2 regions of the Streptomyces sp. NPDC006798 genome follow, and region 2 is predicted to be linked to the other one. Evidence: predicted binding sites of a transcription regulator. Region 2 holds the regulator's gene; the other holds the start of a gene.

Region 1 (15,130 bases), on a different contig from region 2:
GTGCCGACGCTGGCCGTGGTGGCGGCGGAGGCCCGCGAGGACCGGGCCGTACGGGGGCTGCTGCGGTCGTGGACTGCGCTCGACCGGGATCCGCGCGGTGACGCCCGGTTCGGCCGGGGCTGGCTCAACGCGGGCTGGCTGCTGGTGTCCCTGGGCTGTGTGGCGGCCGGGCTCCTGGTCTGCGGCACGCTCTCCGGCGCCGTGGAGGAGGGGCATCGCACCCCGTACTCGACCCTGGTCTACGTCCTGGGCGCGGGGATCGTCCCGATCATCGCCGGGCTCGCGGGCCTGGTGAACACGGTGGCGCATCTGCGCTGGCTGGCCCGGACTCTCGATCCGGTCCCCGCCGCGCGCCGCCCCGGGGGCGCGCACCGCTGACCCGGGCGCCCCGCCGGGCCGGGCGCCTCCACCACCAAAGCCCCACCAAAGCCCCGCGTCACCCCGGGCCCGCCGTCACCGGGTGACCGATCAGCATCGAGGGCGCCCCGCTCACCCGGGTCAGGATGACCGTCGCCGCGTTCGGCCCGCTCGGTTTCACCTTCCGCCGTACCTCCTCGGGTTCGACCGCCGATCCCCGCTTCTTCACGGTCAGCGTGCCGACCGCCCGTTCCCGCAGCAGCGCCTTCAGCCGCTTGAGGTTGAACGGCAGTACGTCCGTGAGCTCGTACGCGGCGGCGGACGGCAGCGGGCGCAGCTCGTCCGATGTGATGAACGCGATCGTCTCGTCGATCAGGCCGCCGTCGGGGAGTCCGGCCGCCGCCTCGGCCACCAGATGGGCCCGGATGACCGCGCCGTCCGGCTCGTACAGATAGCGCCCGACGGGCCGTACCGGCGGGTTCGGCAGCCCCAGCCCGGTGAGGGCGTACGGCTCGGAGCCGTCGCCGGAGAGCAGGGTCGCGGTGACACCGCCCGGCGCCGGGTCGGTCGTACCGCGCCAGAGCACGGCCTCCTTCACCTCGCCCTCGTACGAGATCCACTCGGCCGAGAAGTCGGGCGGGATCAGTTCGTGCGGCACGCCGGGGGCGATCTTGAGGGCGGCGACCGGGCGGCGGCGGGCCGCGTCGAGCGCCCAGGACAGCGGGGGCGAGTACGCCTCCGGGTCGAAGACCCGGCCCCGGCCGCCCCGCCGGGCGGGGTCGCAGAAGACCGCGTCGTACGGCTCGGTGTCGATCTCCGTGACGTCGGCGCACCGCACCTCGATCAGCCCGGTCAGGCCCAGGGCCTCGGCGTTGGCCCGGACCACGGCGGCGGTCAGCGGATCGCGGTCCACGGCCAGGACCCGGATCCCGGCCCTGGCCAGGGCGATGGCGTCGCCGCCGATACCGCTGCACAGATCGGCGACGGACCGGACCCCGCACTCCGCGAGCCGGGCGGCCCGGTGGGCGGCGACCGGGGCGCGGGTGGCCTGCTCGACCCCGTTCGGTGTGAAGAACATCCGCTCCGCGTCCGCCGCGCCGAACTTGGGCACGGCGCGCCGCCGCAGCGCCGCCTGGGCCAGCGCCGCCGAGACCAGTTCGGCCGGGTGGTCGCGGCGCAGCCGGGTCGCCAGCGCCAGTTCACCGGCCGGGTCGTACTCCCGTACGGAGTCGAGCACGGCACGGCCCTCGGGGGAGAGCAGGACCGCGAGGGGCGCGGGGACTCCGGCGGGGACTCCGGCCGGGGCGTCGGCGGAGGACCCGGGCGAGACGGGGGAGGCGGGGGCGGGCACGTCGTTCACCCGGCCCATTGTGAGCCAGGTGTGGGCCAGGCGGGTCACTGTCCACAGGCCATGGCGGTGTCGTACGGATCCGGCCCGGACGGGCTGCCAGGATGCAGCGCCATGCGACTAGTACGACAAAACGGAAAGATGGTTGAAACGGTAGATATCGCGAGCCGGTCCGGGCCGGGGGCCGTGACCGGGCGCGGGGCGGGGCCCGGCGCCCTGAGCGCCTTCGCGGGGGCGCGCGGCCGGCGGCTCCGCCGGAGCGCGATCGCCCTCGTCCTGCTCGCCGGAGCCCTCGGTACGGGCTGTACCGTCCCCGGCCCGGAGGGCCATGGCGCCCCGGCCCCCCATTCCGGGGCCCAGGCGGAGAAGTCCCAGCTGGAACGGGCCGAGCAGGACGCCCACCGGGCGGGCCCCGCCGGATCGCGGGCCGACTACGTCGAACAGGTGGCCAAGGACCAGAAGGCCCGGGTGGCCGCGGCCCGCACCTGGGGTCTGGAGAAGACCCCGCTGCCGGCGCCCCGGCCCCCGGCGACCAAGCCCTTCCTCAACACCCGCCAGGGGTTCGAGGTCGAGGGCGGCGCGGCCCTCCCGCCGGTCTTCACCACCGTCCCGGTGAAGGAGAAGATCGTCTTCCTGACGGTCGACGACGGCGCCGAGAAGGACCCCGACTTCATCCGGATGATGAGCGAGCTGAAGATCCCGTACAGCGCCTTCCTCAGCGACTACGTGATCAACGACGACTACGGCTACTTCCGGCGGATGCAGGACGCGGGGGTCGCCCTGCACAACCACACCCTCAACCACCGCTATATGCCCGGCCTCTCCTACGAGGAGCAGCGCCGGGAGATCTGCGGCCAGCAGGACAGCCTCCAGCGGCTCTACGGCAAGCGTCCGCCGCTCTTCCGGCCGCCGTACGGCAACTACAACCGGGACACCCTGAAGGCCGCGCAGACCTGCGGGGTCAAGGCGGTGCCGCTGTGGGCGGCGGAGGCTTTCCCGGACCATATGGAGTGGCGCGAGTGGGATCGCGACCTGCACCCCGGCGACATCATCCTGACCCACTTCCGGGGTACCGGTGACTGGAAGGGCAGCATGCCGGACATGGTGCGCCAGGTGATGAAGACGGTCACGGACAAGGGATACGCCGTGGCCCGGCTGGAGGACTACGTCTGAGCCCGGGGCGCCGCCCGGCTCCGCCGGGCGGCGCCTTTCGCGGGGGCGGGGCGTGCTGGAATCCGCCGCGGACGGCCGGTTCGCGGAGGCGCGCGCCCGGCGCGCCGGGTTCCGCCACGGGCGGACGGATTGGCACTCCGCTTGACCGAGTGCTAATCGCGGTCATAGTCTCGGTTCTGGCACTCCCCCAGGGAGAGTGCCAAAACAGCGACGGGCAGGTCCGGCACCCGCGACGACGGATCGACCTGGTCGCCACCTCAGACAGTTAACCCCGTGAGATCTCCGAAGGGGGAGGTCGGATCGTGACGACCGCCAGCTCCAAGGTTGCCATCAAGCCGCTTGAGGACCGCATCGTGGTCCAGCCGCTCGACGCCGAGCAGACCACGGCCTCCGGCCTGGTCATTCCGGACACCGCGAAGGAGAAGCCCCAGGAGGGCGCTGTCCTCGCCGTCGGTCCGGGCCGCTTCGAGAACGGCGAGCGCCTGCCGCTCGACGTCAAGGTCGGTGACGTCGTGCTGTACAGCAAGTACGGCGGCACCGAGGTGAAGTACAACGGTGACGAGTACCTCGTGCTCTCGGCTCGCGACGTGCTCGCGATCATCGAGAAGTAAGCCGAGCCGTCTCCGCTTGTTCTTGATCCGCGCCCCTGGCTCCCGCTGACGTACTGAACCGGGCGCCGGGGGCGCGGTTTTTTCGCAGACCTTTTCAGAAGAGGACAGAAACGCTCCCATGGCGAAGATCCTGAAGTTCGACGAGGACGCCCGTCGCGCCCTTGAGCGCGGCGTCAACAAGCTGGCCGACACCGTGAAGGTGACGATCGGCCCCCGTGGCCGCAATGTCGTCATCGACAAGAAGTTCGGCGCTCCCACGATCACCAACGACGGTGTCACGATCGCCCGCGAGGTCGAGATCGAGGACCCGTACGAGAACCTGGGCGCCCAGCTCCTCAAGGAGGTGGCGACCAAGACCAACGACATCGCGGGTGACGGCACCACCACCGCCACCGTGCTGGCGCAGGCGCTGGTCCGCGAGGGTCTGCGCAACGTCGCCGCCGGTGCCTCCCCGGCCGCCCTGAAGAAGGGCATCGACGCCGCGGTCAAGGCCGTCTCCGACGAACTGCTCGCCACCGCCCGTCCGATCGAGGACAAGTCCGACATCGCCGCCGTGGCCGGGCTCTCCGCCCAGGACCCGCAGGTCGGCGAGCTCATCGGCGAGGCGATGGACAAGGTCGGCAAGGACGGCGTCATCACCGTCGAGGAGTCCAACACCTTCGGTCTGGAGCTGGACTTCACCGAGGGCATGGCCTTCGACAAGGGCTACCTCTCGCCGTACATGGTCACCGACCAGGAGCGGATGGAGGCCGTCCTGGAGGACCCGTACATCCTGATCAACCAGGGCAAGATCTCCTCCATCCAGGATCTGCTGCCGCTGCTGGAGAAGGTCATCCAGGCCGGTGGCTCCAAGCCGCTGCTGATCATCGCCGAGGACGTCGAGGGCGAGGCGCTCTCCACCCTCGTCGTCAACAAGATCCGCGGCACGTTCAACGCCGTCGCGGTCAAGGCCCCCGGCTTCGGTGACCGCCGCAAGGCGATGCTCCAGGACATGGCCACCCTCACCGGTGCCACCGTCGTCGCCGAAGAGGTCGGCCTCAAGCTCGACCAGGCCGGTCTGGACGTGCTGGGCTCCGCCCGCCGCGTGACCATCACCAAGGACGACACCACCATCGTCGACGGCGGCGGCGACTCCGCCGACGTCGCGGGCCGCGTCGCCCAGATCAAGGCCGAGATCGAGGGCACGGACTCCGACTGGGACCGCGAGAAGCTCCAGGAGCGCCTCGCCAAGCTGGCCGGCGGCGTCTGCGTGATCCGGGTCGGCGCCGCCACCGAGGTGGAGCTGAAGGAGAAGAAGCACCGTCTGGAGGACGCCATCTCCGCGACCCGCGCCGCGGTCGAGGAGGGCATCGTCTCCGGTGGTGGCTCCGCTCTCGTCCATGCCGCCAAGGTGCTCGACGGCGACCTCGGCAAGAAGGGCGACGAGGCCACCGGTGTCGGCGTCGTCCGCCGCGCCGCGGTCGAGCCGCTGCGCTGGATCGCCGAGAACGCCGGCCTCGAGGGCTACGTCATCGTCTCCAAGGTCCGCGAGCTGGAGACCGGCCACGGCTACAACGCCGCCACCGGCGAGTACCTGGACATGGTGAAGGCCGGCATCAACGACCCGGTCAAGGTCACCCGCTCCGCGCTGGAGAACGCCGCGTCGATCGCCTCCCTGCTGCTCACGACCGAGACCCTGGTCGTCGAGAAGAAGGAAGAGGAGCCGGCGGACGCGGGCCACGGCGGCCACGGCCACTCGCACTGACGCCTCCCGCCACCAAGGCCCGGCGCCCCCACGGGGCCCGGGCCTTGTGCGTTTCCGCCTCTCGCGGAGGGGGCCTCAGCCTTCCGGGGCACCGCCCCGAACTACCCGGGTCCCGCCCGGCGGCCTGATGCTGTCGGCGGTCTGCGGACCGGCCGTGGCTGGTCGCGCGGTTCCCCGCGCCCCTGAACACCTCCACCTGCTCCTGCTTCCGAAGGAGCCCGGCTCCGGGCCCGGGCTCCTCCTCAGCGGTGGTGCTGGGGAGAGCATTTAGGGGCGCGGGGAACCGCGCGAACGGCCACAGACGGGCCGCGGGCGCTCCGAAAGCGGTACTTCTGCGGCGCTGCCCCCGGCACGAGAACAAGGCGGCGCCCCGGGGGGCCTACGCCGAGTGGTGGAGCGACTCCCGGGTGACCGGTGTCGCGAACGGCGCGCCCCGGGCGAACCGTTCCAACTCCGAGAGCGCCGCGTCCGCCAGCCGGTGCAGCTCGTTCCCGAGCGACCCCGCCAGGTGCGGGGTCAGCAGCACGTTCGGCAGGGAGTACAGCGGTGAGCCGGCCGCCGGGACCTCCGGCTCCGTGACGTCCAGGACCGCGAAGAGCCGCCCGGACTCCAGCTCCCGTACCAGCGCCTCCTCCGCCACGAGCGACCCCCGGGACGTGTTGATCAGGGTCGCGCCGTCCGGCATCAGCGCCAGCCGCCGCGCGTCGATCAGCGACCTGGTCTCCGGCAGTTCCGGCGCGTGCACCGTGACGATGTCGCCGCGTGCGCAGAGCTCGTCGAGACCCACCGCCTCCGCGCCGAGCGCCGCCGCTTCCGCGCCGCCCAGGTACGGGTCGTACACCAGGACGTCCAGGTCGAACGGGCGCAGCAGTCCGATCACCAGACGGCCGATCCGGGACGCCCCGACGACTCCGACCGTACGGCGGTGGTTGCCCGCCCCGGCCAGTTCGGCGCCCCAGTCGTGGGCCGTACGCAGCTCCGCGTACCGCCGGGCCGACGGCAGGACCCGTTTGCCCGCGAAGAGGATCGCGGCCAGCGTGTACTCGGCGACCGGGACCGCGTTGGCCGCCGCCGCCGAGGAGACGGCGATGCCCCGCGCCCAGCAGGCGGCCGTGATGTGGCCCCGGACGGAGCCCGCCGCGTGCACCACGGCCGTGAGCCGGGGGGCCGCCGCGAGTGCCTCGGCGTCGAGGACCGGCGCTCCCCAGCAGGTCAGCAGGGCGTCGGCGGTCGCCAGGGCGTCGCGGACGGCGGGGGAGGGGTGCCGTAGATCATGGGCGACGAGCGCCGGATCGGTCCGGGCGATCGAGGTCAGCCGGTCCAGTCGGCGGCCGGTGAAGAGGCGTTCCGCGAGGCCGGGTTCCATGGCCAGCAGCACCCTGGGCCGGGTGTCCCCGCTGCCCCGGTCGCCGTCGGCGGCGTCCCCGCCGTCCGGGGCAGCGGCGGTGTCCGTGGTCCGCACGGGCGCGCCCTTACCGGGGGCCGTACTTGCGGCCGGTCCTGGAGGTGAGTCCCCCCAGCAGTCCGCGCGGGGCCAGTTTCACCACCCCCATCAGCGCCTTGTACCGAGGGTCCGGGATCGAGACCGACTTGCCGCGCGCCAGGTCCGCCAGCGCCGCGTCCACCAGCTTGTCGGCGTCCAGCCACATCCAGCCGGGGATGTTCTCCGTGCCCATTCCGGCCCGCTGATGGAACTCGGTCCGTACGAAACCGGGGCAGAGCGCCATCAGACGTACGCCCGAACCCGCCAGGTCCCGGGCCGCGCCCTGGGTGAACTGGACGACCCACGCCTTGGACGCGCCGTAGGTGCCGCGCGGGACGAAGGCCGCCACCGACGCCACATTGACCACACCGCCCCGGCCCCGGTCCCGCATCGGCCCGGCCGCCGCCGCGGTCAGCCGCAGCACCGCCTCGCAGTGGACCTTGAGCATGGTCAGCTCGTCGGCCATGGAGACTTCGAGGAAGCGGCCCTTGTTGCCGAAGCCCGCGTTGTTGACCAGCAGGTCCACCGGGTTTCTGCGGTCGTCGAGCCGCCGTTCCACGGCCGCGATGCCGTCCTCCGCCGACAGATCGGCGGTCAGCACCTCCGCCTCGATGCCGTGCCGGTCGTGCAGTTCGGTGGCCTGCTCCCGGAGCCTCTCGGTGTCCCGGGCCACCAGGACCAGATCGCGGCCGTCGGCGGCGAGTCGGCGGGCGAACGCGGCGCCGATCCCCGCGGTCGCTCCCGTAATCAGTGCGGTCGTCATAGGCGGCACGTTAGTGCCCCGGCCAGGGCCCGGACGTCGGCGCCCGCCCCGGCCGGAACCGGGACGGGCGCCGAAGACGGCCCCGGGCGGCGGTCCCGGACGCTCCCGTACGGCCGGGGGCGGCCCCGGCCCGTGCCGTCAGGCGGACCGCGGCCGTCCGGCCTGCCTGGCCAGATACTTGTCCATCTTCTCGATCACCGACGGATTGAGGACGTCCCGGACGACCCGCAACGACGGCAGCAGGTGCCGCTCCGTGGTGGCGGCCCGGAAGCAGAGGTTGACCGTGATCCCGTGGTCCGGGCGGTACGCGATCTCCACCGGGTCGCCCGCGCGGACCTCGCCGGGCTCGACGACCCGCAGATACGCCCCCGAGTCGGCCTGCTGGGTGAACCGCTTCAGCCAGCCCTTCTCGGGCAGTCCCAGTTCGCCGAGCCGGCCCGCGAACGTCCGGCACGGCACCCGGCCGCTGGTGACCTCCAGCAGGGCGCCGCCGATCCGCCAGCGCTCACCGATCAGGGCGCCGCTGACGTCGACACCGAGCGTCGTGAGGTTCTCGCCGAAGGAGCCGTTGGCGATCGGCTGCCCCAGCTCGCGCTCCCAGCGGTCCAGGTCCTCCCGGGCGAAGGCGTACACCGCCTGGTGGGGGCCGCCGTGGTTCTCCGCGTCGCAGACCGTGTCCCCGGCCACCCCGCTGCCCACGTTCCCCGCGCCCGGGTCCGCGAGCCCGACCGGCCCGTCGGCGGGCCGCTTGTCGATACCGGTGACCCCGCCGGGCGTACTCGTGTAGTCGACTATCCGGGGGCGGGCGACATTCACCGTCAGTAGCTTCATGTCCCTACGCTAAACCCCCGTGCTCAAAGCATCCACGGAGTAAGTCGCGCGATACCCAAGAATCTCTTATATTCGAAGGATGATCGAGGCGCGTCATCTCCGAGTCCTGCGCGCGGTGGCCGCCACCGGCTCCTTCTCCGCCGCCGCCCGCACCCTGGGCTGCACCCAGCCCGCGGTCAGCCAGCAGATGAAGGCCCTGGAGGGCTCGGCGGGCACCCCGCTGCTGATCCGTACCGGCCGTGAGATGCGACTCACCCAGGCCGGGGAGGCGCTGGTACGCCATGCCTCGGGCATCCTCGCCGGGCTCACCGCCGCCGAGGAGGAGGTCGCGGCGATCGCCGGGCTGCGGGCCGGCCGGGTCAGGCTGGTCTCCTTCCCCAGCGGCAGCTCCACCCTGGTCCCGACCGCCCTGGCCGCGCTCCGCGCCGCCCATCCCGGCACCCGGGTCTCCCTGGTCGACGCCGAGCCTCCGCGCTCGGTGGAGATGCTCCGCGACGGCGACTGCGATGTGGCGCTGGCCTTCCGCTACGCGGACCCGGGCGGGGACGCCGCGCCCGGAGCCGGAGCCGGAGCGGAAGGCCGGGCGGCCGACCGTGCCGACCAGGCCGACCAGTGGGACGACCTGGTGGTCCGGCCGCTGCTCGCCGACCGGCTCGTAGGGCTGGTCCCCGAGGGCCACCGGCTCGCCGGCGCCGGGACCGTCGCCATCGGGGACCTCGCCGACGATCCGTGGATCGCGGGCTGCCCCCGCTGCCGCCGTCAGCTGGTCGATGTCTGCGAGTCCGCCGGGTTCACCCCCAGGATCGACTTCGCCACCGACGACTACCCGGCCGTCGCGGGGCTCGTCGGCGCCGGGCTCGGCGTCGCCGTCCTGCCCGAGCTGGCGCTGGAGTCGGTCCGGGCCAAGGGCGCGGTCACGGTCACGCTCGCCCCCCGGGTCGAACGGGAGATCGTCGCCCTCACCCTGCCCGACCTGGCCCAGGTGCCCGCCGTCGCGGCCACCCTCGACCAGCTGACCCGGGCCGCCGCGCGCTGAGCCGCCGTACGCCCGACCGCCCGGACGGCCGCCGTGCCGTACGGGCCGCGCCGGTACGGGCGCCCGCGCCGGGGCGGCCGGCCCCTGCGGCGGGCCGGCTGTAAAGAAACGTTTCTGCGCTGTTCGGGGCCGGTTCGGTCAATGCCGGCGGTTGGTCTCCCCGGCGCCGCTCCCGGCGGGCACCAGCCGGTGCCGCGCCCGCCCCATCAGCTCCTCGCGCTCGTCCTCGGTCAGCCCGCCCCAGACGCCGTAGGGCTCCCGCACCGCGAGGGCGTGGGCCGCGCACTCCGCCCGTACCGGGCACCGCATGCACACCTCTTTCGCCGAATTCTCCCGGGCGCTGCGGGCGGCGCCCCGCTCGCCCTCGGGGTGGAAGAAGAGAGAGCTGTCCACCCCGCGGCAGGCGGCGAGCAGCTGCCAGTCCCACAAGTCGGCGTTGGGTCCCGGAAGGCGGGAGAAATCTGCCATGGCTTGCCCCTTGAATCCGTGCTCAGTGGGTCCGGTCGGGTCGTACGGGCGTGTGGCCGCCGCGCCGCGCCGATGTCCGCACCATGTCTCACGACCGTACATCTACTATCTAAGTAGATGTAAATATGATTCATTGCGAATCTAGCCATAGACACTGACGAAAGTGAAGAAAAAGCATCTAAATGGGGCATAGCTTTCAGGTAAACCCCGCCACCCGCGCGGTCCCGCCCGGATGCCGAAGAGGCCCCGGGAACCCGTAACTCTTTCGAGTGACCGTCGTTTGTAGGTCGAGGCGGTTGAAGGAACGAGCGCTCGGGCACATGTCCGAGAGCGTTCAACCGCACAGGTGACGATACGTACCAGCCTGGAGGCTCAAGGTGACGCGCATCAGCTGCGAGCGCCGCGGAGGTCAGCCATGACGTCCGTCCTCGTCTGCGACGACTCCCCGCTCGCCCGAGAGGCGCTCCGCCGCGCGGTGGCAACCGTGCCCGGCGTGGAGCGCGTGACGACCGCGGCCAACGGCGAGGAGGTCCTCCGCCGCTGGGGTGCCGACCGCTCGGACCTCATCCTGATGGATGTCCGCATGCCCGGCCTGGGCGGGGTCGAAACCGTCCGGCGGCTGCTCTCGGCCGATCCGGGCGCCCGGATCATCATGCTCACGGTCGCCGAGGACCTCGACGGGGTGGCCCTCGCGGTCGCCGCCGGGGCCCGCGGCTATCTCCACAAGGACGCCTCCCGCGCCGAGCTGCGGGCGACGGTCACCCAGGCGCTGGCCGACCCGACCTGGCGGCTCGCCCCCCGGCGGCTGCGGTCGGCCGAGATGGGTGCCGCCCCCACGCTCACCGCCCGGGAGATCCAGGTCCTGGAGGGTATGAGCCACGGCCGGTCCAATGCGGAGATCGGCCGGGAGCTGTTCCTCTCGGAGGACACGGTCAAGACCCATGCCCGCCGCCTCTTCAAGAAGCTGGGCGCGTCGGACCGGGCGCACGCCGTCGCGCTCGGATTCCGCTGGGGCCTGGTCCGCTGAGGGCAACCCCCTGATGAACTCGACGCTCCTTCGCGGGACCCCGGTCCCCGGAGGCACCGGGTACCCCGCTCGCCGTACGGTGGTGGGCGGGGAGACGGAGCCGGCGGGCGTTCGTTTCCTCCGCGATGCCGCATCCTTGAGGTGTGGAGTTCCTCGGGGAGTCGGTCGAGCGGAAGGGGAGGGCGCTAGCGATGAGTTCCGGCGCACCTGCTCATAACGCTTCGGTGCACAACATGGGGCGCGGTGCCACGGACGAGCGGCCACCGAGGCACCATGGACCGATGCGTGACGACAGAAGCACAGTGATTGGTGCCCTCGTTCGCCACGCCGTCGACGGGGACGAACGGGCCACCCGCGATCTGCTCGCCCATGTTCACCCCCTCGCGCTGCGCTACTGCCGCACCCGGTTGAGCAGGCTCCCCGGTGACGCCCGCCACTTCGTCGAGGACCTGGCGCAGGAGGTCTGCGTCGCCGTGCTGATGGCCCTGCCGCGCTACCGGGACACGGGCCGCCCCTTCGAGGCGTTCGTCTTCGCCATCGCCTCCCACAAGGTCGCCGACCTGCAACGGGCCGCCATGCGGCACCCCGGTTCGACGGCCGTGCCCTCCGACGAGATGCCGGAGCGGCCGGACGATTCCCTCGGGCCCGAGGAGCGGGCGCTGCTCAGCAGCGACGCCGAATGGGTCAAGAAGCTGCTGGCCAATCTGCCCGAGACGCAGCGCGAGCTGCTGGTGCTGAGGGTCGCGGTGGGGCTGACGGCGGAGGAGACCGGCCAGATGCTCGGGATGTCGCCCGGCGCGGTCCGGGTCGCCCAGCACCGAGCGCTGAGCCGGCTGCGGGCCCTCGCCGAGCAATAGCCGTACGCCTCCCGGGACGAGGTGAGCCGCGCCGGGACGAGCCGCGCCGAGCTGCGGTCCGACGCCGGAACGGTGCCGCGACGGCGCCGGAACGAACCCGGCGGGTCGGCTGGTTTCGATGGCGGGCCGGTTCCGTGCGAGCGGGGCGCGTACGGCATTCGTACGGCCCCCGGGCCTCGCGCCTACGCCATCCGTCCGCCGCCCGCAAACCATTCGTACGACATGTGGACCATCGCACAAAGTGGCCGGGTGATCTTGATCGTGGAATGGGACGGGCCTCCGGGCCGTTAGCATGGACATCCGCACCGATCAAGGCCATTTGGGGAAGGTGTCATGACCAACGTCGACGGAGTGCCCGAGAAATTCGCGACACTCGGGCTGACCTACGACGATGTGCTGCTGCTGCCGGGCTCCTCCGATATGGCCCCCGACCAGATCGACACCTCTTCGTACATCTCCAGGAACGTCCGGGTGAACGTCCCGCTGCTCTCCGCGGCCATGGACAAGGTCACCGAGTCCCGGATGGCCATCGCGATGGCCCGTCAGGGCGGCGTGGGCGTACTGCACCGCAATCTCTCCATCACCGACCAGGCCAACCAGGTCGACCTGGTGAAGCGGTCCGAGTCCGGCATGGTCACCGACCCGATCACGGTGCACCCCGACGCCACGCTCGCCGAGGCCGATCTGCTCTGCGCCAAGTTCCGGATCAGCGGTGTCCCGGTCACCGACCGGGGCGGCAAGCTGCTGGGCATCGTCACCAACCGCGATATGGCCTTCGAGTCGGACCGGGGCCGTCAGGTCCGTGAGGTCATGACCCCGATGCCGCTGGTCACCGGCAAGGTCGGGATCTCCGGTGTGGACGCCATGGAGCTGCTGCGCCGTCACAAGATCGAGAAGCTGCCGCTGGTGGACGACGCCGGGGTGCTCAAGGGCCTGATCACGGTCAAGGACTTCGTCAAGGCCGAGCAGTACCCCAACGCGGCCAAGGACGGCAACGGCCGGCTGCTGGTCGGCGCGGCCGTCGGAGTCGCCGGTGACGCCTTCGAGCGGGCCCAGGCCCTGATCGGGGCCGGGGTCGACTTCATCGTGGTCGACACCGCGCACGGCCACTCCCGGCTGGTCGGCGACATGGTCGCCAAGATCAAGTCGAACCACGGGGGCGTCGATGTCATCGGCGGCAACGTGGCCACCCGCGACGGCGCCCAGGCGCTGATCGACGCGGGCGCCGACGGCGTCAAGGTCGGGGTCGGCCCCGGCTCCATCTGCACCACCCGGGTGGTCGCCGGTATCGGCGTCCCCCAGGTCACCGCGATCTACGAGGCGTCCCTCGCCGCCAAGGAGGCCGGGATCCCGGTCATCGGCGACGGCGGCCTCCAGTACTCGGGCGATATCGCCAAGGCCCTGGTCGCGGGTGCCGACACGGTGATGCTGGGCTCCCTGCTCGCCGGGTGCGAGGAGTCCCCGGGCGAGCTGCTCTTCATCAACGGCAAGCAGTTCAAGTCGTACCGCGGCATGGGTTCCCTGGGCGCCATGCAGTCCCGCGGCGAGCAGCGCTCCTTCTCCAAGGACCGCTACTTCCAGGAGGGCGTCGCCTCCGACGAGAAGATCGTCCCCGAGGGCATCGAGGGCCAGGTTCCGTACCGGGGTCCGCTCTCCGCCGTCGTCCACCAGCTGGTCGGCGGGCTGCGCCAGTCGATGTTCTACGTCGGCGGCCGTACGGTCCCCGAGCTCCAGGCCAACGGCCGGTTCGTCCGGATCACCTCGGCCGGGCTCAAGGAGAGCCACCCGCACGACATTCAGATGACCGTCGAGGCGCCGAACTACAGCCGTAAGTAATTCGCGCACCGGTACCCCGTGACGGTTGTGCGGACCGTCACGTCCCCGGGAGGGGCGGTACGGGGCGTTCCGCGAGGACGCCCGGGCCGCCCCTCCGTCATGTGTCGGGGATACTGGTAGGCGCTGACTCAGAGGAAAGGTCCGGACAAGGTGACTGAGATCGAGATCGGGCGCGGCAAGCGCGGACGGCGGGCGTACGCGTTCGATGACATCGCCGTCGTACCGAGCCGTCGTACGCGGGACCCGAAGGAGGTCTCGATCGCCTGGCAGATCGACGCCTACCGCTTCGAGCTGCCCTTCCTGGCCGCCCCCATGGACTCCGTGGTCTCCCCGCAGACCGCGATCCGGATCGGTGAGCTGGGCGGACTGGGCGTACTGAACCTCGAAGGGCTCTGGACCCGGTACGAGGACCCGCAGCCGCTGCTCGACGAGATCGCCGAGCTGCCCGCCGAGACGGCGACCCGGCGCCTCCAGGAGATCTACGAGGCTCCTATCAAGGAAGAGCTGATCGGGCAGCGGATCAAGGAGGTGCGCGACTCGGGCGTGGTCACGGCCGCCGCGCTCTCCCCGCAGCGCACCGCGCAGTTCTCCAAGGCCGTGGTGGACGCGGGTGTGGACCTCTTCGTGATCCGCGGGACCACGGTCTCCGCCGAGCACGTCTCGGGCGCCGCCGAGCCGCTCAACCTCAAGCAGTTCATCTACGAACTGGACGTTCCGGTCATCGTGGGCGGCTGTGCCACCTACACGGCCGCCCTGCACCTGATGCGGACCGGCGCGGCCGGTGTGCTGGTGGGCTTCGGCGGCGGCGCCGCGCACACCACCCGCAACGTGCTGGGCATCCAGGTGCCGATGGCGACGGCGGTGGCCGATGTCGCCGCGGCCCGCCGGGACTACATGGACGAGTCCGGCGGCCGGTACGTGCACGTCATCGCCGACGGCGGAGTGGGCTGGTCCGGCGATCTGCCGAAGGCCATCGCCTGCGGCGCCGACGCCGTGATGATCGGCTCCCCGCTGGCCCGCGCCACGGACGCCCCCGGCCGGGGCCGCCACTGGGGCATGGAGGCCGCGCACGAGGACGTCCCGCGCGGCAAGCTGGTCGACCTGGGCATCGTCGGCACCACCGAGGAGGTCCTCACCGGCCCCTCGCACACGCCGGACGGTTCGATGAACTTCTTCGGCGCGCTGCGCCGGGCGATGGCGACGACGGGCTACAGCGAGCTGAAGGAGTTCCAGCGCGTCGAGGTCACGATCGCGGATTCCCAGCACCGCCGCTGATCTCTCTCCGCCTCTCGGGGCCCGCCACCTGCGAAGGTGCCGGGCCCTTCGGGCTTTCCGGGGGCGGGGGCCGCCTTCCTCCAGGGCGGCGCCGGTGAGGCATCCAGGGGCGCGGGGAACTACGCGACCAGCCACCTCCGAGCTGCGGTCGAGGCCAACCGTTCCCGGCAGACGCGACCGCCCCCACGAAAGATTCAGAGGCGGTACGCCGCCCCCGTCGGCGTCGCGCCCCTCGTGTCGAGGAAGAGCTGCGCCTTCACCGCGAGCCCCTGGAGGTCGTAGGTGCGGTGGTTCTGGAGGAGGACCGTGAGATCCGCGTCG
Region 2 (15,130 bases):
ATCGTGCCACCTGTGCACGTCCGTGACGAAACGGGCCCCCGGCCCTGGGGCCGGGGGCTCGCGTCCGTCAGGCGGTCCGGACGACGGTCCGGACGACGGGGCCTCAGCGGCCGTTGAAGGCGTCCTTCAGCCGGGAGAACAGGCCCTGCTGGCCGGGCTGGAACTGGCCCAGGGGCCGCTCCTCGCCGCGCAGCTTGGCCAGTTCGCGCAGCAGCCGCTCCTGCTCGGGGTCGAGCTTGGTCGGGGTGGTCACCTCGACATGGACGATCAGATCGCCCCGGCCGCCGCCGCGCAGATGGGTCACTCCGCGCCCGTGCAGCGGGATCGACTGGCCGGACTGGGTACCGGGCCGGATGTCGACCTCCTCCATGCCGTCGAGCGTCTCCAGCGGCACCTTGGTGCCCAGGGAGCCCGCGGTCATCGGGATGGTGACCGTGCAGTGCAGATCGTCGCCCCGGCGCTGGAACACCGCGTGCGGCAGCTCGTGGATCTCGACGTACAGATCCCCGGCGGGGCCGCCACCGGGGCCGACCTCGCCCTCGCCCGCGAGCTGGATCCGGGTGCCGTTGTCGACACCGGCGGGGATCTTCACCGTCAGGGTGCGCCGGGAGCGGACCCGGCCGTCGCCCGCGCACTCCGGGCAGGGCGTGGGCACGACCGTGCCGAAGCCCTGGCACTGGGGGCAGGGGCGGGAGGTCATGACCTGGCCCAGGAAGGAGCGGGTGACCTGGGAGACCTCACCGCGGCCGCGGCACATGTCGCAGGTCTGCGCCGAGGTGCCGGGCGCGGCGCCCTCACCGGAGCAGGTGGTGCAGACGACGGCGGTGTCGACCTGGATCTCCTTGGTCGTACCGAACGCCGCCTCGTTCAGATCGATCTCCAGCCGGATCATCGCGTCCTGGCCGCGCCGGGTGCGCGAACGCGGGCCGCGCTGGGACGCCGTACCGAAGAAGGCGTCCATGATGTCCGAGAAGTTGCCGAAGCCGCCCGCGCCGAAGCCACCGGCCCCGCCGCCGCCCGACTGGGACAGCGGGTCGCCGCCGAGGTCGTAGACCTGCTTCTTCTGCGGGTCCGACAACACCTCGTAGGCGGCGTTGATCTCCTTGAACCGCTCCTGCGTCTTCGGGTCCGGATTCACGTCCGGATGGAGTTCCCGGGCGAGCCTGCGGAACGCCTTCTTGATCTCGTCCTGGGACGCGTCGCGGCGTACGCCGAGTACGGCGTAGTAGTCCGTGGCCACTTACGACTCCGCCAGGATCTGTCCGACGTAACGTGCCACTGCGCGTACCGCTCCCATCGTTCCGGGGTAGTCCATGCGGGTCGGTCCGACCACGCCGAGTTTCGCAACCGCCTCGTCGCCGGAACCGTAGCCGACGGTGACGACGGACGTCGCGTTGAGTCCCTCATGGGCGTTCTCGTGACCGATTCGGACGGTCACGCCCATCCCGCCGGACTCCTTGACCTCGCCCATCAGCTTGAGGAGCACCACATGCTCCTCCAGGGCCTCCAGCACGGGCCGGATGGTCAGCGGGAAATCGTGTCCGAAGCGGGTGAGATTGGCGGTGCCGCCGATCATCAGCCGCTCCTCGGTCTCCTCGACGAGGGTTTCGAGGAGGGTGGAGAGCACGGTGGTGACCGTGCCGCGGTCCTCCGGCTCGTCGAACGAGTCCGGAAGGTCCTGGACGAGCCGGGGCACATCGGTGAACCGGCGGCCCACGACCCGGCTGTTGAGCCGGGCCCGCAGATCGGCCAGGGACGTCTCGCCGAACGGCGCCGGGCAGTCGATCATGCGCTGCTCGACCCGGCCGGTGTCGGTGATCAGTACCAGCATCAGCCGGGCCGGGGCCAGCGACAGCAGCTCGACATGGCGGACGGTGGACCGGGTCAGCGACGGGTACTGGACGATCGCGACCTGGCGGGTCAGCTGCGCCAGCAGCCGTACCGTACGGCCGACGACGTCGTCGAGGTCGACCGCGCCGTCGAGGAAGCTCTGGATGGCCCGCCGCTCGGCCGCGGAGAGCGGCTTCACCCCGGCGAGCCGGTCGACGAAGAGGCGGTACCCCTTGTCGGTGGGGATCCGGCCGGCGCTGGTGTGGGGCTGGGCGATGAAGCCCTCCTCCTCCAGCACCGCCATGTCGTTGCGGACGGTGGCCGGAGACACCCCGAGCTGATGACGCTCGGTGAGCGCCTTGGAGCCGACCGGCTCCTCGGTGCCGACATAGTCCTGGACGATGGCACGCAACACTTCCAGTCTGCGTTCGCTGAGCATCGCGCCCACCTCCAACTGCTTCGTCCGCTGCCCGGGACAGCGGCCCGGGCCGCTGTCCGTCCTGCCTGTCCGTCTTGCCTTCCGTGGAATGTTCCCCGGTGACTCGCCTGGCACTCCACGTGCCCGAGTGCCAAGTTTCCTTCGTGCCAGTGTACGGCTGCCCGGTACGGCCGGAGCAAGGTGACCGACCACGCTACCGCGTCCCCGCCGCCCGCTTCGCCCGCGATCGTGGCGATAGCGTCCCGGTATGAACTTCGGCGGCGGCACCGGCAGGAACATCGACAGCGGCTTCGGCGGGGATATCGGGCGGGACATCGACTGGGCGGAGCAGGGGTGGGAGCGGCTGGCCCACGGGGTCGGTCGGCGCAGACTGCCGGGGTGGGACGCGACCTGCGGGCTGGTCGCCGGGCGGGACGGCGCCCTGCTGTACGACACGGGGTCGACGCTGGCCGAGGGCGAGGAGGTGCGGGCGCAGGCCGAGGCGCTGCTGGGCGGGCGCCCGGTGACGCATATCGCCCTCGGCCATCCGCACTTCGACCATGTGCTGGGGACGGCGGCCTTCCCGGGGGCCGAGGTCTTCGGGGCGGCCGGGGTGGCGGCGCTGCTGAGCGGGGAGGGGCGGGAGGTGCTGCGGGCGGACGCGGTGCGGTTCGGGGTGCCCGAGGAGGAGGCCGCCCGGTCGGCGCGGGCGCTGGTGGCGCCGGGGCACGCCGTCGCGGGTGAGCTGTCGGTGGAGCTCGGCGGGCGCCGGGTGGTGCTGGTGGAACTGGGCCCGGCGCATACGGGGCACGATCTGGCGGCCCTGGTCCCGGGCGGCCCCGGCGAGCCCGCTGTGGTGTTCTGCGGGGACCTGGTGGAGGAGTCCGGCGAGCCGCAGGCGGGCCCGGACGCGGTGGGGGCCCGCTGGCCCGCCGCGCTGGACCGGCTGCTGGCTCTGGGCGGGGCGGACGCGGTCTACGTACCGGGGCACGGGGCCGTGGTGGACGCCGGGTTCGTCCGGGCCCAGCGCGCTGTGCTGGCGGACCGGTTCGGGGTGTCGTAGCGTCGGCGAATGCGCAGCTACAGCCCTGATCTGACCCCGCCGTGGAAGAAGCAGGCCCCGGTTCCCGAGGTGCCCGCCGACCCCTCGGACCCCGATCTGGTGGTGGAGGAGGTCGCCACGGGTTTCTGCGGGGCGGTGGTGGCGTGCGAGGCGGGGACGGTGACGCTGGAGGACCGGTTCGGCAAGCACCGGGTGTTCCCGCTGGCGCCCCGGGGGTTTCTGCTGGACGGGCGGGTGGTGACGCTGGTGCGCCCGGCGGCGGGGGGCGCGGCGCGCCCGGCGCGTACGGCGTCGGGTTCGGTGGCCGTGCCCGGGGCGCGGGCCCGGGTGGCGCGGGCGGGCCGGATCTATGTGGAGGGCCGGCACGACGCCGAGCTGGTGGAGCGGGTGTGGGGGGACGATCTGCGGATCGAGGGGGTGGTAGTGGAGTATCTGGCGGGTATCGACGATCTGCCCGCGATCGTCGCGGAGTTCGCCCCCGGGCCGGACGCCCGGCTGGGGGTGTTGGTCGACCATCTGGTGCCGGGTTCGAAGGAATCCCGGATCGCGGCGTCCGTGACGGATCCGCATGTGCTGGTGGCGGGGCATCCGTATATCGACGTCTGGGGCGCGGTGAAGCCGTCGTCGGTGGGGATCCGGGCCTGGCCCGAGGTCCCGCGCGGCCAGGACTGGAAGACGGGTGTGTGCCGGGCCCTCGGCTGGCCGCCGGACACGGGCGCGGCCTGGCGCCGCATCCTCTCCCGGGTCCGCTCCTACAAGGATCTGGAGCCGGAGCTGCTGGGCCGGGTCGAGGAACTGATCGACTTCGTCACGGCACCCCCGGAGTGACGTACGGGCCCGGGCCCGGCAGGGCCGGCTCCGGGCACCTGTGCGCGTGCTCCGGGCCGGGCACCCGGGGTGTTGTGCCGGACTACGTCAGGACGAGAGGCACGGTGATGGTGAGGTGCTCGTCGGTGGTCGGCAGGGCGGCGGCGAGAGCGTTCATCCGAGCCGCGAGGTGGCCGATCACCCGGCTGGTCAGTTCCTCGTCCCACACCGCTGTGCCTTCCGGCGGCAGGCGCATCTCCTCCCCGGCGGGCGGGTTGCCACCGATATAGCGCGCGGCGTCCATGTTGACGACCCAACAGGCCAGTGCGATCTTCACCTGCCCGGGCGCCGCCCGCTGCGCCCGGATATGGGCGCACATGCTGAAGTCGTCCCCGCCGAAGGTGACCGTGGTGGAGAACGGCGCGCCACGGGGGTACCGCCGTATCAGCTCCAGTACCGCCGGTTCCACCACGGCTCGCGCCATAGGTTCAGTAAGCACTGTCCGCCCCCTGTCGAGCCCGGCCCTCAGCATCCCAGACGGGCCCCCCGGCGAACAGATCGGCTGCCGTGCCGACCGTTTCCGCTCCAGGGGAACGCGCCCCGCGTCGCGGGCGCGAACGCACTCGGCGGCCCGGCCGGAACGGCCCGGTCCGGGACGAGTTCCCAGAGGCCCGGTCCGGGCGGGGCACGGTCCCCGGGATCAGTCGACCAGGTCGCGGACCACCCCGTCCGCCAGCAGTCGGCCCCGCAGGGTCAGCGCCGCCCGGCCCTCCTCGTACGGCGCGGGCTCCAGCAGGCCGTCCGTCAGAGCCTGTCCGGCGGCGCGCAGGCCCGCCGGGCGCAGCAGGTCGAGCGGGACGCCGTCGCGGAGCCGGAGTTCGAGCAGGATCCGCTCGACCCGGCGGTCCTCCGGGGTGAGCAGTTCCCGGCCCGCGCCCGGTGAGCGGCCCTCGGCGAGCGCCGCCGCGTACGCCCCCGGATGCTTCACGTTCCACCAGCGGACCCCGCCGACGTGGCTGTGCGCCCCGGGGCCCGCGCCCCACCAGTCGGCGCCCCGCCAGTACAGCTCGTTGTGGAGGCAGCGGGCCGCGTCGGAGGTGGCCCAGTTCGACACCTCGTACCAGTCGAAGCCCGCGGAGGCGAACATCTCGTCGGCGATCAGATAGCGGTCGGCGTGGACGTCGTCGTCCGTCATCGGCACCTCGCCGCGCCGGATCCGGCTCGCCAGCCGGGTCCCCTCCTCCACGATCAGGGCATACGCCGACACATGGTCGGGTCCGGCGCCGAGGGCCGCCTCCAGGGACGCCCGCCAGTCGTCGTCGGACTCGCCGGGGGTGCCGTAGATCAGGTCGAGGTTCACATGGTCGAATCCGGCGGCGCGGGCCTCGGCCACGCATGCCTCGGGGCGGCCGGGGGTGTGGCTGCGGTCCAGGACCCGAAGGACGTGCTGCCGGGCGCTCTGCATGCCGAAGGAGATCCGGTTGAAGCCGCCGGCCCGCAGCTCGGCCAGGTAGGCAGGGTCGACGGAGTCCGGGTTGGCCTCCGTGGTGATCTCGGCGCCGTCCGCGAAGCCGAACTCGCTCCGCACCGTGTCGAGCATCGCGACCAGATCGGCGGCGGCGAGCAGGGTGGGCGTACCGCCGCCGACGAACACGGTCCGCACCGGGCGCGGGTCGTCGCCGAGGACCTTGCGGGCCAGCCGTATCTCCTCGGCCACCATCGCCGCGTAGTTGTCCCGGGACGCCAGCACCCCGCCCGAGCCGCGCAGCTCGGTCGCCGTGTAGGTGTTGAAGTCGCAGTAGCCGCAGCGGGTCGCGCAGTACGGCACGTGCAGATAGAAGGCGAGGGGCCGCTCGGCGGCCCCGTCGAGCGCGGAGGCGGGCAGCGACCCGTCGTCGGGCACGGGCACGCCGTCGGGCAGTACGGAAGGCATACGTTTATTGTCCGGTACTTCCGCGGTGGCCGTCGCACCCTGTGGACAACCTCCCGGCGCCCGGGCCCCGGGCCCGGCCGGACCGGCTTTGACCTGCGGCGAAGGACCCTACGGACGAGATGACGAAATACGGCCCGGGGCCCCGGGGAAGCCCCGGGCCCGGTGTCGTCACGCCTCGCGCTGGCCCGTGTACATCTCCTCGACCAAGTGCTGGAACTCCCGCTCGACGGCGGGGCGCTTCAGCTTCATGCTCGGGGTCAGATCGCCGTGCTCGACATCGAGGTCGCGGGGCAGCAGCCGGAACTTCTTCACGGTCTGCCAGCGCTGGAGGCCCTCGTTGAGCCGCTCCACGTATCCGGCGATCAGCTCCCGGGTCTCGGCGGCGCCGATCAGCTGCTGGTAGCTCCGGCCCGCGAGCCCGTTCTCCCCGGCCCAGCCGAGGATCGCGGGCTCGTCGAGGGCGATCAGGGCCGTGCAGTAGTTGCGGTCGGCGCCGATCACCACGATGTTCGAGACGTACGGGCAGATCGCCTTGAACTGGATCTCCACCTCGGTCGGCGCGATGTACTTGCCGCCGGAGGTCTTGATCAGGTCCTTCTTGCGGTCGGTGATGGTGAGATAGCCGTCGGCGGAGAGTTCGCCCAGGTCACCGGTGCGAAGCCAGCCGTCCTCCTCCAGCACCTCGGCGGTCTGCTCGGGCTGACCGTGGTAGCCCTCCATGACGGCGGGGCCGCGCAGCAGGATCTCGCCGTCGTCGGCGATCCGTACCTCCAGGCCGGGCAGCGGCTTGCCGACGGTACCGGTGCGGTAGGAGCCGTACCGGTTGACGAAGTTGACGGCGCTGGACTCGGTGAGGCCGTACCCCTCCAGGATGTGGATGCCCGCGCCCGCGAAGAAGTAGCCGATCTCCGGGGAGAGCGCGGCCGAGCCGGAGACGGCGACCCTCAGCCGTCCGCCGAACGCCTCCCGCAGCTTGGCGTAGACCAGCTTGTCGGCCAGCCGGTGCTGGGAGCGGAGCCCGAAGGGCGCGGTGGCCGAACCGGTGCGGCGGAAGTTGTCCTGGGTGATCCGGGCGTGGTCGCGGGCGACCTCGGCGGCCCAGCGGAAGACCTTGTACTTGGCGGCGCCGCCCGCGCGGGCCTTGGCGGCCACCCCGTTGTAGACCTTCTCGAAGATCCGGGGCACGGCCGCCATATAGGTCGGCCGGATGATCGGGAGATTCTCCACGATCTTGTCGTGGCGGCCGTCGACGGCGGTGACATGGCCGACCTCGATCTGCCCGGAGATCAGCGCCTTGCCGAAGACATGGGCCAGCGGCAGCCACAGGTACTGGATGTCGTCCTTGTTGATCTGGCCGGTCCCGGCGATCGCCTTCGCCATGTACGACCAGTTGTCGTGCGGCAGCCGGACGCCCTTGGGGCGGCCGGTGGTCCCGGAGGTGTAGATCAGGGTCGCCAGCTGACCGGCGGTGATCGCGGCGATCCGCTCCTCGACGGCCGTGGGACGCTCGGCCAGCAGGGCCCGGCCCCGGGTCTCCAGCTCGGCCAGGGTGACGACGAATCCGTCGGTCCCGGTCTCGGCACCGGCGGGGTCGATCACCACGACATGGCGCAGCTCGGGCAGCTCGGCCCGGCGCTCCACGGCCTTGGCGAGCTGTTCGGCGTCCTCGGCTATCAGGATCCGGCTGCCGGAGTCGGTGAGGATGAACGCCGACTCCTCGGCATTGGTCGTGGGGTAGATCGTGGTCGTGGCGCCGCCCGCGCACATCACGCCCAGATCGGCCAGGATCCACTCGATCCGGGTCGTGGCCATCAGGGCGACCCGGTCCTCGGGGTCGATTCCGAGGTCGATCAGTCCGGCGGCGACGGCGTAGACCCGCTCGGCGGTCTCGGCCCAGGTGAGCGAATTCCAGCCGGGCGCGAGGTCGTCGGGCAGACCGTTCGACGGGCCTTCCGGCGACCCCGGCGATCCTTCCGGCAGACCATCCGCCGACCCGTCCGCCGAGCCCTCCGCTTCCGCGCCCTCACCCGCGTCCGCTGCGGGGCCCGGTGTGCCGGGGGCGGTCCGCGACGGCACGTCGTCCGCCCCGGCCGGGGTGAGCACCGGATAGCGGAACGCCTCGCCGTCCGGCGTCGCGGCCACCCGCTCGGTGAAGAGCATCGCCACCGAAGCCGGGCGGTTGTCGATCGTGGTCTGTGTGTCGCTCAAGACGTCCTCCGGGCCCACGGCGGCCGCACTGACGCCGCTGAGCAGGCACTTCTCATCTGCCGGGTGACCCCCGGCCGGGCGCGATCAGCGTAGATCGCGTACCGCCGGTATGTAAGGGGCTTCCGTCCCCCGCTTCGCCGCGTAGGGGTACGGGCACGGACGGCGCCCGGCCGGATCACCGGCCGGGCGCCCCGCGCGGGCGAGCCCGCGGCTACTTCTTGCTCTTGCCGCCACCGCTGTCGTCGCTGGAGAGGACGGCGATGAAGGCTTCCTGCGGCACCTCCACACTGCCGACCATCTTCATCCGCTTCTTGCCTTCCTTCTGCTTCTCCAGCAGCTTCCGCTTACGGGAGATGTCACCGCCGTAGCACTTGGCGAGGACGTCCTTGCGGATGGCGCGAATGGTCTCCCGGGCGATGACCCGGGAGCCGATGGCGGCCTGGACCGGGACCTCGAACGCCTGCCGGGGGATGAGTTCCTTCAGCTTGGCGACGAGCCGGACCCCGTAGGCGTACGCCTGGTCGCGGTGGGTGACCGCGGAGAAGGCGTCCACCTTGTCGCCGTGGAGGAGGATGTCCACCTTGACCAGCTGGGCCGACTGCTCGCCGGTGGGCTCGTAGTCCAGGGACGCGTAACCGCGCGTCTTGGACTTCAGCTGGTCGAAGAAGTCGAAGACGATCTCCGCGAGGGGCAGGGTGTAGCGGATCTCCACCCGGTCCTCGGAGAGATAGTCCATACCGAGCAGCGTGCCGCGCCGGGTCTGGCACAGCTCCATGATCGAGCCGATGAACTCGGTCGGCGCCAGGATCGTGGCGCGCACGACCGGCTCGTAGACCTCGTCGATCTTGCCTTCGGGGAATTCGCTCGGGTTGGTCACCGTGTGCTCGGTGCCGTCCTCCATGAGGACGCGGTAGACCACGTTCGGGGCGGTGGCGATCAGATCGAGGCCGAACTCGCGCTCCAGCCGCTCACGGATGACGTCGAGGTGGAGCAGTCCGAGGAAGCCCACCCGGAAGCCGAAGCCGAGGGCGGCGGAGGTCTCCGGCTCGTACACCAGGGCGGCGTCGTTGAGCTGGAGCTTGTCGAGGGACTCCCGCAGCTCCGGGTAGTCGGAGCCGTCCAGCGGATAGAGGCCGGAGAACACCATCGGCTTGGGGTCCTTGTACCCGCCGAGGGCCTCGGTGGCGCCCTTGATCTGCTGGGTGATGGTGTCGCCGACCTTGGACTGGCGGACGTCCTTCACACCGGTGATCAGATAGCCCACCTCGCCGACGCCCAGGCCGTCGGCCGAGAGCATCTCCGGCGAGTTGGTGCCGATCTCCAGCAGTTCGTGGGTGGCGCCGGTGGACATCATCCGGATCCGCTCGCGCTTGCCGAGCTTGCCGTCGACGACCCGGACGTAGGTCACGACGCCCCGGTACGAGTCGTAGACCGAGTCGAAGATCATCGCGCGGGCGGGGGCGTCGGCGACGCCGACCGGGGCGGGCACCTCGCGGACCACGCGGTCCAGCAGCGCCTCGACACCGAGACCGGTCTTGGCGGAGACCTTCAGAACGTCGTCGGGGTCGCAGCCGACGAGGTTCGCCAGCTCCTCGGCGAACTTCTCGGGCTGGGCCGCCGGAAGGTCGATCTTGTTGAGGACGGGCACGATGGTGAGATCGTTCTCCATCGCCAGATAGAGGTTGGCGAGGGTCTGCGCCTCGATCCCCTGGGCCGCGTCGACCAGCAGAACCGTGCCCTCGCAGGCCGCGAGGGAGCGGGAGACCTCGTAGGTGAAGTCCACGTGACCCGGCGTGTCGATCATGTTCAGGATATGGGCCCGGCCCTGGCCGGGCCCGTCGGTCGGGGCCCAGGGCAGCCGGACCGCCTGAGACTTGATCGTGATGCCGCGCTCGCGCTCGATGTCCATCCGGTCGAGGTACTGGGCGCGCATCTGGCGCTGATCGACCACCCCGGTGAGCTGGAGCATCCGGTCGGCAAGGGTCGACTTGCCGTGGTCGATGTGGGCGATGATGCAGAAGTTGCGGATCAGCGCCGGGTCGGTACGGCTCGGCTCTGGCACATTGGGAGGAGTCGCGGGCACGCAGGGTCCTGATTCTTGGGACGCCCAGGACGCCGGGCGTCGCGTCTGAAGGCGATGGCGGATCGATACGTAGCCTCTATCGTCCCACGGGTACGGGACTGCGACCGGTTTGGGCCGTCCGGAGCCCGGCTGGTACCGTGGCTGGCTGTGTGTCTCTCGCTCTCCCCCGGGTGTCTCCCGGTGAGGATCAGGCGGGGGGAACGCACCCATCACAGATCAATCGAACCTGAGAAGGCTCTTTCGTGGCGAACATCAAGTCCCAGATCAAGCGGAACAAGACGAACGAGAAGGCGCGCCTGCGCAACAAGGCCGTCAAGTCGTCGCTGAAGACCGCGATCCGCAAGGCCCGCGAGGCCGTCGCCGCCGGTGACGCCGAGAAGGCCGCCGAGGCGACCCGCGAGGCGTCCCGCAAGCTCGACAAGGCCGTCTCGAAGGGCGTTATCCACAAGAACGCCGCCGCCAACAAGAAGTCGGCGCTCGCGTCCAAGGCCAACGCCCTCCAGGGCTGATCCACCCGGTACCGCGATCCGGTGACCCCCACCACGGCGACGAGGCGGGGAACCGGGCGAGGTGACCGCCGGGAGTAATGAGCGGGCCCTCTCTCATCCGCTCCTTCCCGGCAGCTCCGGACGCGCACTTGGTCCTGCGTTCGCCACGCGGGTGTGCGTCCACCGGCAGAACCTCCCGAAGGCCCCGGCCCTCCCGGCCGGGGCCTTCGGCATGCCCGGCGAAAGGTCTGAAGGGTTCCGGGGCGGGCTCGGCCCGGGCTTGGGACCACGGCCGGGCTTCGGGACGACGGCCGGCTGTCTCCGGAGCTCCCGGGCGAACCGGAGGGTCCGAGGGGTCCGAGGGGTCCGAGGGTGGGGGATTCATCCGGGGCAGAGGTTCGCGGCGACGGGGTTGCCCGAGGCCGGGGCCCGAGGTCCGGGCACGGGGCGACGGCCCCGGGAGCCCGGGGCCGGTCCACGGTGCCGGAGGTTTCGGGAGCCGGACGGTTCGGGGCCATGGGGCGGCGGCCCGGCGCCCCGCATGGTGATCAGCTCGCGGCGGTGCCGGTGGAGGCCGGGATCAGTGGGGGCCGCCGCGGCCCGACCGGGCCTCGCGGGCGATGGTGACGACGGCCTTCTCCAGGGCGTACTCCGGATCGTCCCCGCCGCCCTTCACCCCCGCGTCCGCCTCCGCGACGGCACACAGCGCGATCGCCACCGCGTCGGGGGTCCAGCCGCGCATCTGCTGGCGGACCCGGTCGATCTTCCACGGCGGCATGCCCAGCTCACGGGCGAGATCGGCGGGACGACCGCCGCGGGCCGACGACAGCTTGCCGATCGCCCGGACGCCCTGGGCCAGCGCGCTGGTGATCAGCACCGGGGCGACCCCGGTGGAGAGCGACCAGCGCAGCGCCTCCAGCGCCTCCGCGGCCCGGCCCTCGACCGCGCGGTCGGCGACGGTGAAGCTGGACGCCTCGGCCCGGCCCGTGTAGTAGCGCCCGACCACGGCCTCGTCGATGGTGCCCTCGACATCGGCGGTCAGCTGGGAGACGGCGCTCGCCAGCTCCCGCAGATCACTGCCGATGGAGTCCACCAGCGCCTGGCACGCCTCGGGCGTCGCCGATCTGCCGAGCGCCCGGAACTCCGAGCGGACGAACGTCAGCCGCTCCGCGGGCTTGGTGGTCTTCGGGCAGGCGACCTCCCGCGCGCCCGCCTTGCGGGCCGCGTCCAGCAGCGCCTTGCCCTTGGCACCGCCGGGGTGGACCAGGACCAGGGTGATCTCCTCGGCCGGGGCCGTCAGATACGCCTTGACGTCCTTGACCGTGTCGGCGGACAGGTCCTGGGCGTTCCGGACGATCACCACCTTCCGCTCGGAGAAGAGCGAGGGGCTCGTCAGCTCGGCCAGCGTGCCGGGCTGGAGCTGGTCGGCGGTGAGGTCACGGACGTCCGTCTCGGCGTCGGCCGCCCGGGCCGCCCGCACCACCCCCGCCACGGCGCGGTCGAGCAGGAGGTCCTCCTGCCCCACGGCGAGGGTGATCGGGGCGAGCGGGTCGTCTGTCGTGTTCTTCCTGGTGGCCATCGTGGTCCAGCATCCCACGGCCCACCGACACCGCCGTCGGGACCGGCGCTCCCGTGCCGGAGAATGACCGGGTGAGCGATGGACGACATGTACTGGTGCTGCCGGACCGCGACGCCGCCGAGGAGGTCGCCCGGGAACTCGCCGACCGCTTCGGGGTGACCGACGAACCACAGCTGGTACGGGACGCGTTGGCGGGCGAGGACGACGCGGAGGACGCCCAGTGGCTGGTCGTGGTCGAGGACCCGGCGGGCCGGCTCGACCCGGGCGCCCTGGACGACTTCGCCGCCGAGTACGAGGGCTGGCTGGAGACCCCGCGCTGACCGGATCGTCGGCCGGGGTGCCGGACGGGGCATCGGCGGGAGCACTCGCCGGGGCACCCGGGCCTCACCCTCCGGCGGAGGGCCCCGCCGTCCGGCCGGGGCCGTCGCCCTCCTCCCGCGGATCGGGCGGCAGCCGGTCCAGCCGGATACCGAAGTGGTCCCGGTAGGCCCGGAGCACCGCCTCGTCGTCGGGAAGGGTCTCCTCGTACCGCTCACCGCCCCGGGTCGTGGCCAGCCTGCGCCCGCTGAGGGTGATCCGGCCGTCTTCGCCGAGCCGGGAGCAGATGAGCGACCGGGTGAAGTGGGACTCGGGTGAGGTGCTGTGCCACCAGGCGCCGGCCCGGAAGTCGGCCGGCTCACGCGGCCGGGGCTCCAGCAGGTACCGCGGCCTGCCGTCGCGCAGCACCACCAGATCACCGTCCTGGCCGTGACCGCGCCTGTGCTCGCGGGCCGGGACGATCCGGAACGTACCCGCCGGATCGGGCTGGTCCTCCCGCAGGTCGAAGGCGAGGGGGTGATGTGCGTGGTCCCCGAAGCCGACGTCCGCCAGCCACCGCCCCGCGCCGTCCTCGGTCTCCACGAGCAGGGCCATATGGTCGTACGGGATCCCGAGCCGCCCGTCGTCGCCGTAGACCCGGGCCTGGAGATGCCCGACCCGGAAACCGAGCCCGCGCAGGAGAACGGCGAAGGCTCCGTTGAGTTCGTAGCAGAAGCCGCCCCGGCCCGCGGAGACGATCTTGTCCAGCAGATGCTTCTCCGCCAGCACGATCTCCTCGCGGAGATGGATGGAGAGATTCTCGAACGGCACGCTCCGCAGATGGCGTAGCTGGAGGTCCCGCAGGGCCTCGGCGTTCGGGTGCTCGGGCCGCCCGGGGGCGCCGATACGGCGGAGATAGGCATCCATGGGTCCAGTCTGTCGCTCCGTCCCGCCGTCCGGCAGGGCCACGGCCGCGGCTTGGTCCCAAGTACCGACCCGGGTGGTCCGGGAGCCCTACGAGCCTCTCGGTCCACGGCCCGAGCCGGTCCCCCGGGGCGGGCGTCCCGGCGCGGCGCCCGCGGAGGCCCGTTCCGTCGTCGTCCGGGTGCGAACCATGGACGGCCGGGCGCGCGGTTCCGCCTCCCGCGCCTTCGGCGACGGCCGGATCCAGGGGGCGGGCGGCGGTGGGGGCGGATCGTGGCACGGAGGGTGGATCCGGCCCCCGAGAGGGCGACGGGACCGTCTTCGTCGGTACGCAGAACGGTGGCGCCCAGGGACCGCAACGCCGCGACCGTACGGGGCGCCGGATGCCCGTAGGTGTTGTCGCGGCCCGCGGAGATCAGGGCGAACGCGGGACGTACCGCTCCCAGCAGGCCCGGGTCCTGGTGCGCGGAACCGTGATGGGCGACCTTGACGACGTCCACGGGCCCCAGTCCGGGGCGGGCCCGCAGCAGGGCCCGCTGGGCCGATGGCTCCAGATCGCCGAGGAGCAGCAGGGTGGGGCCGTCGTCGACCCGGACGAGGAGCGTCACACTGGCGTCGTTCGCCTCTACGGGCGCGGGACCCGCCCGGGGGCCGCTGTCCGGCCACAGCACCTCCCAGGTCAGCCGCCCGGCCCTGCGCCGCTCTCCCGCGCCCGCCCGCAGGACGGGGAGGCCCGACGCGGTCGCCGTACGGCGGACGAACTCGGCCTGGGCCCGCGGCTCGTCGAGCGTCGTGGTCTGCACGGCACCGACCCGCCTGCCGTCGAGGACCCCGGGCAGGCCCCGGACATGGTCCGCGTGAAAGTGCGTCAGCACGATCAACGGAACGGCGGTGACCCCCAGTTCACGGAGACAGCGGTCGACCGGTTCCGGGTCGGGGCCGGTGTCCACGACGACCGCCGTCCGTTCCCCGGCCGCCAGGACCAGCGCGTCCCCCTGGCCCACATCGCACATCACCGCGGTCCAGCCGGGCGGTGGCCAGCCCGACAGGACCCGGGTCAGCGGGGCGGGCCTGACCACCGCGCACAGCAGCGCCACCACGCAGACGGCGGCGGCCAGCGGATGCCGGGCCGACCGGCGGACGAGGAAGACCACGACGACGGTCACCGCGGCCAGCAGCAGCCCTCCCCACCAGCCGCCGGGCCAGTCCGATCCGGCCCCGGGCAGGGCGGCTCCCGTCCGGGCGACGGCCGCGATCCACCAGGCGAACCATCCGGCGACGGTCGCGGGCACGACGGCGAGCGGTGCCGAGACCGTCGCCACCGCGAGCGCGGCGAATCCGAGCAGCGTCACGGGCGCGGTCGCCAGCTCGGCGGCCAGATTGCAGGGGACGGCCACCAGGCTGACCTTCGCCGCGAACACGGCGACCACGGGCGCCGCCACGGCCTGGGCGGCGAGCGCCACCGCGAGCGCCTCGGCGATCCGGGGCGGCACACCGCGA

The links. The regulator HrcA, encoded in region 2, represses chaperone genes, less so after heat shock. The targets are predictions, from matches to a motif close to TTNGCACTCNGNNNNNCNGAGTGCNAA.
Region 1: the regulator HrcA is predicted to act here: its motif matches at 3,008-3,034, upstream of groES (co-chaperone GroES).

The regions. Positions count from the first base shown of each region.
Region 1 covers NZ_JBEYIS010000006.1:59,526-74,655, forward strand. The annotation lists gene ABZ714_RS05720 (hypothetical protein) at 1-378, shown strand, start outside; gene ABZ714_RS05725 (methyltransferase domain-containing protein) at 437-1,726, opposite strand; gene ABZ714_RS05730 (polysaccharide deacetylase family protein) at 1,847-2,878, shown strand; gene groES (co-chaperone GroES) at 3,181-3,489, shown strand; gene groL (chaperonin GroEL) at 3,608-5,233, shown strand; gene ABZ714_RS05745 (hydroxyacid dehydrogenase) at 5,613-6,599, opposite strand; gene ABZ714_RS05750 (SDR family oxidoreductase) at 6,706-7,479, opposite strand; gene ABZ714_RS05755 (MOSC domain-containing protein) at 7,618-8,310, opposite strand; gene ABZ714_RS05760 (LysR family transcriptional regulator) at 8,390-9,346, shown strand; gene ABZ714_RS05765 (WhiB family transcriptional regulator) at 9,485-9,814, opposite strand; gene ABZ714_RS05770 (response regulator transcription factor) at 10,230-10,841, shown strand; gene ABZ714_RS05775 (sigma-70 family RNA polymerase sigma factor) at 11,123-11,698, shown strand; gene guaB (IMP dehydrogenase) at 12,032-13,534, shown strand; gene ABZ714_RS05785 (GuaB3 family IMP dehydrogenase-related protein) at 13,685-14,809, shown strand; gene ABZ714_RS05790 (nucleotide sugar dehydrogenase) at 15,004-15,130, opposite strand, start outside.
Region 2 covers NZ_JBEYIS010000004.1:82,360-97,489, forward strand. The annotation lists gene dnaJ (molecular chaperone DnaJ) at 104-1,240, opposite strand; gene hrcA (heat-inducible transcriptional repressor HrcA) at 1,241-2,269, opposite strand; gene ABZ714_RS03845 (MBL fold metallo-hydrolase) at 2,517-3,311, shown strand; gene ABZ714_RS03850 (DUF3097 domain-containing protein) at 3,321-4,139, shown strand; gene ABZ714_RS03855 (hypothetical protein) at 4,222-4,602, opposite strand; gene hemW (radical SAM family heme chaperone HemW) at 4,819-6,051, opposite strand; gene ABZ714_RS03865 (AMP-dependent synthetase/ligase) at 6,220-8,259, opposite strand; gene lepA (translation elongation factor 4) at 8,471-10,342, opposite strand; gene rpsT (30S ribosomal protein S20) at 10,585-10,851, shown strand; gene holA (DNA polymerase III subunit delta) at 11,411-12,409, opposite strand; gene ABZ714_RS03885 (hypothetical protein) at 12,481-12,729, shown strand; gene ABZ714_RS03890 (arylamine N-acetyltransferase) at 12,794-13,633, opposite strand; partial or broken gene ABZ714_RS03895 (ComEC/Rec2 family competence protein) at 13,906-15,130, opposite strand, start outside.